One region of the Oleiphilus sp. HI0132 genome, then DNA from elsewhere that is predicted to be linked to it. Evidence: predicted binding sites of a transcription regulator. Region 1 holds the regulator's gene; each other region holds the start of a gene.
What was found. Region 1 encodes sigma-54, which starts transcription at its own class of promoters, with help from an activator protein. Its sites were predicted from a motif close to TGGCACNNNNNTTGCTNT; they were not measured.
Positions count from the first base shown of each region.

Region 2: the regulator sigma-54 is predicted to act here: its motif matches at 2,169-2,186, upstream of nirB (nitrite reductase large subunit NirB).
Region 3: the regulator sigma-54 is predicted to act here: its motif matches at 1,524-1,541, upstream of cynS (cyanase).

Region 1 covers NZ_LWGJ01001353.1:8,213-11,494, forward strand. The annotation lists gene lptB (LPS export ABC transporter ATP-binding protein) at 1-377, shown strand, start outside; gene A3766_RS20700 (RNA polymerase factor sigma-54) at 688-2,232, shown strand; gene hpf (ribosome hibernation-promoting factor, HPF/YfiA family) at 2,335-2,643, shown strand; gene ptsN (PTS IIA-like nitrogen regulatory protein PtsN) at 2,670-3,131, shown strand; gene rapZ (RNase adapter RapZ) at 3,174-3,282, shown strand, end outside.
Region 2 covers NZ_LWGJ01001460.1:3,969-7,250, reverse strand. The annotation lists gene nirB (nitrite reductase large subunit NirB) at 1-2,066, opposite strand, end outside; gene A3766_RS22515 (bifunctional protein-serine/threonine kinase/phosphatase) at 2,493-3,282, shown strand, end outside.
Region 3 covers NZ_LWGJ01001352.1:5,388-8,669, reverse strand. The annotation lists gene A3766_RS20615 (plastocyanin/azurin family copper-binding protein) at 1-250, shown strand, start outside; gene A3766_RS20610 (manganese efflux pump MntP family protein) at 354-890, shown strand; gene cynS (cyanase) at 1,013-1,453, opposite strand; gene A3766_RS20600 (GlxA family transcriptional regulator) at 1,708-2,673, opposite strand; gene A3766_RS20595 (acyl-CoA dehydrogenase family protein) at 2,807-3,282, shown strand, end outside.

The sequences.
Region 1 (3,282 bases):
GAATGGAAGCCTTACTCGAAGAGTTTCACATCACTCACATCAAAGATAGTCTTGGCATGGCCTTGTCAGGCGGTGAACGTAGGCGAGTGGAAATAGCCAGAGCTTTAGCAATGGAGCCTGACTTCATTCTACTCGATGAGCCCTTCGCAGGTGTCGACCCAATATCGGTCAACGACATCAAGTCAATCGTCTCTCACCTTAAAAGTAAAAATATCGGCGTACTCATAACCGATCACAACGTTAGAGAAACGCTGGATATTTGTGAAAAAGCCTATATTGTTGGTGATGGCCATATCATTGCTTCAGGAAGTGCTGAAGACATTCTGAATAATGAAAAGGTCAAACAAGTCTACTTGGGCAATCAATTCAAATTATAAGCCAGTGGCTAGTTCATAGCATTCGATTCGAACAGCATATACAAACAATTAAGCATGACTTTCAGCTTAGAAATGAGTAGCATGCAATTTTCACGTCAACAAGACGATAACTTGATCTAAAACAATTATTTGTAGGCTGGTAACGTAAATATACTTTTATTTGTTTCACACTTTGCTATCTTCGCACTACACTTGTGTAAATGAAGTAAATATAAATACGTTTATTCACAGCGACCATTTCCGCAAAATATAATAAGCGACAATACATGATTCAAAATTTAAGTCTTAAGTTGGTGACATCCTCATGAACATGAAGGTTTCTCTCCAATTAAAGCTCGGTCAACAACTGACAATGACACCTCAATTGCAGCAAGCAATCCGCTTGCTACAATTGTCGACTCTTGACCTTCAAAACGAAATACAAGAAGCATTGGAATCTAATCCTATGCTCGAACTCCAGGACGATAACAACGAGCCTGGAAATACAAGTGATAAACAAGAAAATCAGAATGAAAGTCATCAAAATGATGGCAACGAGTACGCCTCTCAGGACAACCAACAAAGCAGTAGTACAGACACCAGTTCGAGCGAAGCACCTGCTAGTAATGAAGCCGACACGCCTAGTGAAGAGTGGTCAGATACTATACCGGAAGATCTGCCTGTTGATACGGCTTGGGATGACATATATACAAACAATGCGCCCAGTGGTCCCGTTCCCGAAGATGACAACAATGCCTTCGAACAAAGAAACGCTGCTACCGAGTCTCTTGCAGATCATCTAGATTGGCAACTTAACCTTACCCCCATGTCTGATCGCGACCGATACATTGCGATGTCATTAATCGACGCAACAGATACAGACGGCTACCTAACGAATACCGTTGAAGAGATACACGAGGGGCTGCACAACTCAGATGACGAAGACCCGGTTGAATTAGATGAAGTTGAAGCCGTCTTAAAACGCGTGCAGCACTTTGATCCACCTGGGGTATTTGCCAAAGACCTGCCCGACTGTTTGCTGCTACAGTTACGCCAGCTACCAAAAGATACGCCCTGGCTACCACAAGCAAAGCTTGTAATCAGCCACTACCTGAACTTATTAGGATCAAGAGACTACGCTCAACTAATGCGACGCAGCCGCCTTAAAGAGCATGAACTGAAAGAGGTTATCTCTCTAATTCAGTCTTTGAACCCTAAACCAGGTGAATCCATTGCTTCTTCCGAGCCTGAGTACATTGTGCCAGATGTCGTCGTAAAGAAAGAAAAAGGACGCTGGAAAGTTGAGCTCAACCCAGAGATTGCGCCAAAAATAAGGGTCAATGCAAATTATGCTTCGTTTATAAAGAGAGCTGACTCCAGTAACGACAACACCTTTATGAAGGATCAACTTCAAGAAGCAAAGTGGTTTATTAAAAGCCTACAAAGTCGTAACGAGACGCTTCTAAAAGTGGCAAGTAAGATAGTAGCTCACCAACAAGGCTTCCTTGACTATGGTGATGAAGCGATGAAGCCGCTGATTTTACATGATATTGCTGAAGCGGTAGAAATGCATGAGTCCACCATATCTCGTGTGACAACACAAAAGTACATGCATACGCCACGAGGCATATTTGAACTCAAATACTTTTTCTCAAGCCACGTCAGCACAACTACTGGCGGAGAGTGCTCGTCAACAGCGATTCGCGCAATTATTAAGAAGTTAATATCAGCAGAAAACCCTAAAAAACCTCTTAGCGATAGCAAGATTGCCGACTTGTTGAAAGAGCAAGGAATTAACGTCGCCCGCCGCACTATCGCAAAATACCGCGAAGCGATGTCGATCCCCCCATCGAACGAAAGAAAAAGATTGGTTTAATACAATATTTGATAACTTGCTGCCTGCAGCAAGTTGATTTGATAAGCGAAAAGTGAGTCAATATTCAACTCTCGCTAAAAATAACGATGATAGGAGAATACTATGCAATTAAATATCACTGGCCATCATGTAGATTTAACTGATGCACTTAAAGAATATGTGAAAACCAAATTGCAAAAGCTAGAGCGCCATATTGGCGGCATTAGCAACGTACAGGTAACCCTTTCTGTATCGAAACAAGCACATATTGCTGAATCAACGCTACATATCGCTGGTGCAGATATCCACGGCCACGCCGAGAACGACGACATGTATGCCGCTATCGACCAGCTAGTTGATAAGCTAGACCGTCAAATTCTTAAGCACAAGGAAAAGAAAGTTGACCGCGCACACGGCGCAGCAGCACGCTAGTTATTAGCGATCTTTAGAGTCGAAAAATGTCTGAAAATAAAATTACTATCGAGGCCATCTTGTCACCGGAGCTAACCCAACGCGGTTTGCCCGGTGGTAGCAAGAAAAAAGTTCTTCAACAGGCTGCACACCTGGTCTCAAAACAATTTCCTCATCTTGATGAAACTGAAATATTTGACAACCTTATTTCTCGTGAACGACTGGGAAGCACGGGAGTTGGGCAAGGAATTGCCATTCCCCACAGCAGACTGGAAAACTGCAAACAAGTTATTGGTTGTCTATTTACACTTGAAAAAAAGATACCTTTTGACTCGATAGATAACGAAGACGTTGATATTCTTTTCGTTTTACTTGTCCCCTCCGAGGCGACGAGCGAGCACCTGGATCTTTTAAGTCAAATTGCAGAGAAGTTCAACAACACTGCTTTTTGCGATAGTTTAAGGGAATCTGCTACAGGCACTGAACTTTATCAGAAAATAATTGCTTAAGACCTACAAACCTTAGAAGCTCAAAATTGCTAGGAACTTCTTATGAAGCTCGTTATTGTCAGTGGCAGATCCGGTTCCGGAAAAAGCACGGCCCTTCACGTCCTTGAAGACATGGGGTATTACTGCATTGATAATTTACCGGTTGGGCTTT
Region 2 (3,282 bases), on a different contig from region 1:
CTTTGCGCTTCTGCACACTCACGAGTACAGCCGGATACTGCCATTTTTAGCTTGTGCGGAGTACGCAAACCTTTGTATCGGTTTTCGATATCGATTGCTTGACCCACGCTATCCTGAACTCCGTAACGACACCAAGTTGATCCGACGCACGACTTAACGGTACGTAAGGACTTACCGTAGGCGTGACCCGTTTCAAGGCCTGCTGCAATTAGTTCACCCCAAATAGTGGGTAGGTCATTAAGTTTAGCGCCAAATAAGTCTATACGCTGCCCGCCCGTAATCTTTGTATAAAGTTTGTACTTTTGGCCTACTTGACCGATAGCGATCAGTTGCTCAGGCGTAATCTCACCACCTGGTACACGTGGGACAACTGAATAGGTGCCATCTTTTTGCATGTTTGCAAGAAAGGTATCGTTGGTATCCTGCAGGCCTGTATGTTGCTCTTCTAGAATGTAATCATTCCAGCTAGCTGCAAGCATATTTGCTACCGCAGGCTTACAAATATCACAACCAAGGCCGGTACCGTGTTTTTCTACCAGTTCGCCAAATGACATGATACTACCGACACGAATTAAGTGATATAGCTCTTCACGCGTATGAGGGAAGTGTTCACAAATGCTTTTATCAACCGTAACGCCGCGCGCTTCAAGCTCAGTATCAACAACATCCTTAAGAAGTGCTGCGCAACCGCCACAACCGCTAGCTGCTTTGGTTTCACCTTTTACATCACCTACGCTGCAACAACCGGAATCAAGAGCGTTAATAATGTCGCCTTTACTAACGTTTAGGCATGAACAGATTGTTGCTTCCATTGGTAGTGCTGAAGCACCTAGCGCAGGACCACCCCCTTCAACATTCGGTAGAATCATTCCTTCAGGGTTTTCGGGAAGCTCGATACCGTTCAGGTAGTATTGAAGAAGTGTGTCGTAATCTGAACAGTCGCCAACTAGTACTGCACCTAACAGTGTATTGCCGTCTTCAGATACGATGATTCGCTTATAGATCTCTGAGTTTTCGTTACTGTAGACGTAAGCGATTGAGCCGGGCGTTTTACCATGGGCATCGCCAATTGAGCCGACGTCAACACCCAGAAGCTTCAGCTTCGTGCTCATGTCTGAGCCAGTAAACGAAGGTTTTTCGTCGTCGTCGGAGAATTGCTGAACAGCAACTTCTGCCATTCTATAACCGGGCGCAACCAGTCCGTAGATCATGTTGCCATATAGAGCACATTCACCTATAGCAAAAATGTCCGAGTCAGAGGTTCGGCAGTGGTAATCGACAACGATACCGCCACGCTCACCAACTTCTAACCCGGTTTTACGTGCTAACTGATCATAGGGGCGAATGCCTGCAGAAAATACGATCATGTCAGTATCAAGATGCGTGTCATCTGCGAAGTTCATTCGCAGTTTTGTGTTATCACCTTTGTTATCGATAAGCGTAGTCGCTTTTTGGGTATGTACTTGAACACCAAGCGCTTCGATCTTACGGCGAAGCATCTTGCTGCCGCCATCATCTAGCTGAACACCCATTAAGCCGGGAGCAAACTCAACAACGTGAGTTTCAAGCCCTAGATTTTGAAGTGCGTTTGCACACTCAAGACCAAGCAGACCACCACCTACAACTACACCAATTTTTGAGGTCTGGGCATGTGATTTAATTTCACCCAAGTCATCAATTGTTCTGTAGGTTAGGCATTCTTTGCTTTCAGAACCTTTGATAGGTGGTACAAAAGGATAAGAACCAGTTGCCAATACTAGCTTGTCATAATCGAAGCGTCGCCCGCTTTCAGTGATAACAATTTTGTTTTTACGGTCTATATCTGTAACGGCATCACCAAAAATCGCATCAACACCATTATCTTTGTAGAATTCGCGGGTTGTTAGTGCTAGATCTTTTGGCTCTTTGCCAGAGAACACTTCAGAGAGATGTACCCGATCGTAGGCTGGTCGCGTTTCGGCGCCTAGTACTGTAATGTGTGCTCCAATTTCGGATGCAATCATTTGGTCAACGAAGTGATGACCCACCATGCCGTTACCGACTACAACAACTCTACTATTCTTCATTCTATGGCCTCGTATGTCTGAGAATCTGCGCATACGCTGTGCTTATTTACTAGTGAAAAGCTTTAGCGTTACTCAATGCTTGTTTACGCAATTATCTGTAATTAAGCATGAGCTATGCCAAGTATCGAAATAATTTCATAGGGTATTGAAATAAAAAGGAAAAAAATTCTTAAGTTCGTGTTTTATAGCCAGGTTTTGAGCGTTTGAGAAAAAACGCGTGCTTTAAAGTGGTGCAGCTAAAAAATGCTGTTTTCCGCCTTGGTTGATAATGGTGCATGACTATGCGCTGAGTTCAATCCTAAGGCAGTATATTGCGTTCGTTTTTACATATGCCGTTGAAAATTAAGATTTTAATCTAAAGGGGGTGTTATTTTGCTACTTATTGACGCAATAATACCCATAATAAATAAGTGAGTGAAATATCAGATGCATCTAGAAAGCGGGCTTCGTACAAGTGCAGGGCAAATATCAGTAAAGGGCTTAAAGCACCAAAATGAAGATTCTGTCGGAATATACGTCCCGAAAGAGCCTCTATTAACTGTAAAGGGAATGGTTGCTATTGTTGCAGATGGAGTCAGTAGTGCAGAGGCGGGCAAGGAGGCAAGCGAAACCTGCGTTAAGAACTTTATCTCCGACTTCTTCAGTACACCTGACTCCTGGACAGTTAAAAACTCAGCTCAAAAAGTATTAACGGCTTTGAATCGTTGGTTATATGGGCAGGGGGTTGGTTATCTTCAGGCTGAGCATGGCTATATCAGTACAATGTCGACCTTGGTTATCAAGTCGCGTGTCGCGCATATATTTCATATCGGCGATAGCCGAGTGTACCGCCTTCGGGGAAATAACTTTGAGCAGCTCACGCATGACCATTCCGCCAGAGTAAGTAAGGATTCCACTTATCTTACTCGTGCAATGGGAATGGATTTAATGCTTGATGTCGACTATTACTCGGAGGATGTCGAATCTGGTGATATCTTTTTTCTGAGTACCGACGGTATTCATGATTTTATCAACGATAAACGTATAAAAGAAGTCATTGCTAAGGCGGTTGATTGCAAGTCGGATGAATTTACCGGGCTTTGTGAGAGTTTGGTTGATATTGCACTCGAAAACGGCTCCGATGATAACTTGAGTTGCCAGATTGTCAGAGTCGATGCTTTGCCTTGTCCAAATGCCGAAGATGCCTACGTAAAGCTTTCAGACTTACCCTTCCCAC
Region 3 (3,282 bases), on a different contig from region 1:
CTCCAACAAAGGCGCAGTGCCGCATGAGTTCGCCATTGGTACTAAGGATGAGCATATGGAGCACGGGAAAATGATGATGAATAACCCGAATATGCATCACGGTCCGGGTGGTAATGCCATTACTGTCGCACCTGGAAAAACCGAAACGCTCATCTGGACATTCGAAGAAGCTTGGGAAGTAGAGGCTGCCTGCAATATTCCGGGTCATTACCAAGCGGGAATGCACAGCCCGGTAAAGTTTCGACCATAGAAACAAGAAATATAAATCCCGTTGAGAAATCCATTTAACACACTAACATCTAGGTTTTGTATACTTCTCAACCCAAATATAGTTGAACTAAGGGTTCGTTTTGTTGGCATTGTTACTTCTGGCAATCGCGTTAAGTATGGATGCGTTTGCTGTGTCTATTGGTTTAGGTTCAAAAAAAACGGTCGGCACACTAAAGCTTGCCACAATGTGCGCTATTTACTTCGGCCTTTTTCAGGGCCTTATGCCCCTTATTGGTTTTATAGGAGGTAAAGGTGTTCTCGTTTTTGCTGAAACCTATGCTCCCTGGGTATCGTTTATATTGCTTTTGATTATTGGTATTAAGATGATCTATGAAGCGCTTATTACTGGTGAAGAGAATGTCCCTTCTCATATAAGTCATCGTGCTATGTTCATTCTAGGTATTGCCACCAGTATCGACGCAATGGCGGCGGGCTTTTCCTTGACTTTGCTGAACGTTAACGGATTTCTAGCCTGTGCTTTCATAGCTATAACCACTGCACTATTTAGCTTTGCCGGAGTCTACCTTGGCGAGAAAACAGGCACTTGGCTCGAAAGTCGAGCTGAAGTGTTAGGTGGGACGATTTTGATATTGATCGGGTTAAAGGTCCTCTTAGGCTAAGACGGTCCAGCCTACTGTCATTCATAGAGAACTAAAAATTGTTTAAATAGGGTTCGAGAAATTATTAAGTAAAAACAATAAATAAAAGTGAGTACGAAGCTCTGGCCTCGTACTCGATGAAGCTACCAGGCTTTGTAGGGTAAGAACTTACCATTCATGGTTAAGACGACGCGATCACCTTTCGGGTTCTCTTCTTTTTCAACATCCATACTGAAGTCAATTGCGCTCATGATGCCGTCGCCAAACTTTTCTTGTATTACTTCTTTTAGCGTATCGCCGTAGACACCGACAATTTCATATAGCCGATAAATTAAAGGGTCTTGAGGAATGGATTGATCCCAGGTTTTAGTCGGGTATTCCATCAATGCAGGCTTTGCTTCGTCCGGTAAATCAAGTAAGGCACAAACCTTATCTGCAACTTCCTCGGGCATACTATTCATGCCCAGACAAGCTGAGGTGAGCCATACTGAGCCCATGCCGACTTCTTCTGCCATACCTTCCCAGGTAAGTTCTTTAGATTTTTTAGCTAATACAATTGCTTCGATCACTTCTTCTTTCTTCATCACAATCACCTTTATTTACTGTGTTGGTCAGCGTCAGGTTTGAGCTGAGGAATAAATTTCACAAAGGGCTTCGGCAATCGCTATGCCATTGGAAATTGTCATTATTATTCAATAGATTAGCTAAAACCTATGCGTGTGATCTATCAGTGAGGGCCTTATTAGTGTGCACTGAAAGGCTTGTTTCGAAGAGAGAGCCCTGTCCTAAGGCACTGCTGAATCAAGGGACTTTTCTAGCTGATTGTAGTGAGCAAAATTTATCGTAGCTTCTTACGCCAAGCGGCGGGGCTTAGGCCATATTTTCGCTGAAATAAACGATTGAAGTGGCCAGGGTCTTGATAACCAACCTTCCATGATATTTCTGCGACACTTTGATCACTATGTTTGAGGTGCTCTTTTCCCTGCTCAATTTTTAAGTGTTGAATATAGCTAAGAGGTGATTCGCCCGTTGCTTCTTTAAAGCGACGTTTAAAGGTGCGTACACTCATATTTGCTTTTGTGGCAAGTTGCTCGATAGAAAGGGGCTCAATGAAGTGGATTTCAAGCCACTGCTGGATAGATAGAATAGCGTCGTCTTGATGGTAGGTTTGTTTACCAATGGAGGCAAATTCGCCGGAGTAGGCTCGTCTGAAATCGACCAAAAAAGTACTTTCTACGGCTTCGCCAACCTCAGTGCAGGACAAGCGTGAAAGCAGATAGATCATGATCTCCATGGCTGCATTCATTCCTGCAGAGCAATACAGTTCCCCGGTAGCGGTAATAAAACGGTCGGGGCGAAGATCGATTTTGGGGTACTTCTGTGCGAATTCTTCTTGCTTATGCCAATGCGTGGTACAGATTCGCTCATCCAAGAGCCCGGCCTCTGCCAGAAAGTAGGAACCGGTTGTCGCAGCCATAATCGGGATACCTTGCTCGTGCCACTCCCTAAGCTTTGGGTATAAGGGGCGCTGATCGATTAGCAGCGCTTCCATGTCACCCCAGATTCCATGAAGAATGACCAGGTCTGTATGTTTGATATCGCCTAGTGCCTGATCAGGTGTAATGCTTAAGCCGCTGAATGATGAAATAGCTTTGCCATCTAAGGTAACTAGCGAGATAGATATAGCCTCGCCCAAAAGCTTTTTTTGTAGCATGGAGGCAAAGGCAAATACATCATGACTAAGACCTAAACTTAAACCCATTGCATTCTCGCAGGCATAAAGCGTGACATGTTTTAGCATCATAATCTCCGGAATATATTGGGGTATTATTTACCTTTATGGCCCGTTTGGCCATTTATATGACCTGAGTCACGCTGTTTCTTTTTGTCTTCGATTCTTAAGATTGCGTTAGTTAGATCTTATATTGGAGATGAGCATGAAATTCACGTCTGAACATGAAGCCTTACGCAAAACAGTGCGAGCCTTTGTTGATCAGGAAATGGACCCTTTTGTTGATGAGTGGGAGCAGGCAGGCAAAGCGCCTTTACATTCACTATTCAAGAAAATGGGTGACCTGGGCTTGTTGGGTATACATAAACCCGAAGCGAATGGTGGTGCAGGTTTAGATTATAGTTATAACCTGGTGTTTGCTGAGGAAATTGGCCGAGCCTATGGTGGTTCCTTGCCCATGGCGATTGGTGTGCAAACAGACATGGCCACGCCTGCTTTGGCTCGTTTTGGTAGTGATGAGTTAAAACGTGATTTTTTGGCGCCAGCCATCGCTGGAGATATGGTTGCTTGTATCGGGGTTAGTGAAGCTGGGGCAGGTTCAGATGTTGCAGGTTTAAAAACGACCGCTAAAAGTGACGGTGATGACTACCTTATCAATGGCAGTAAGATGTGGATCACGAA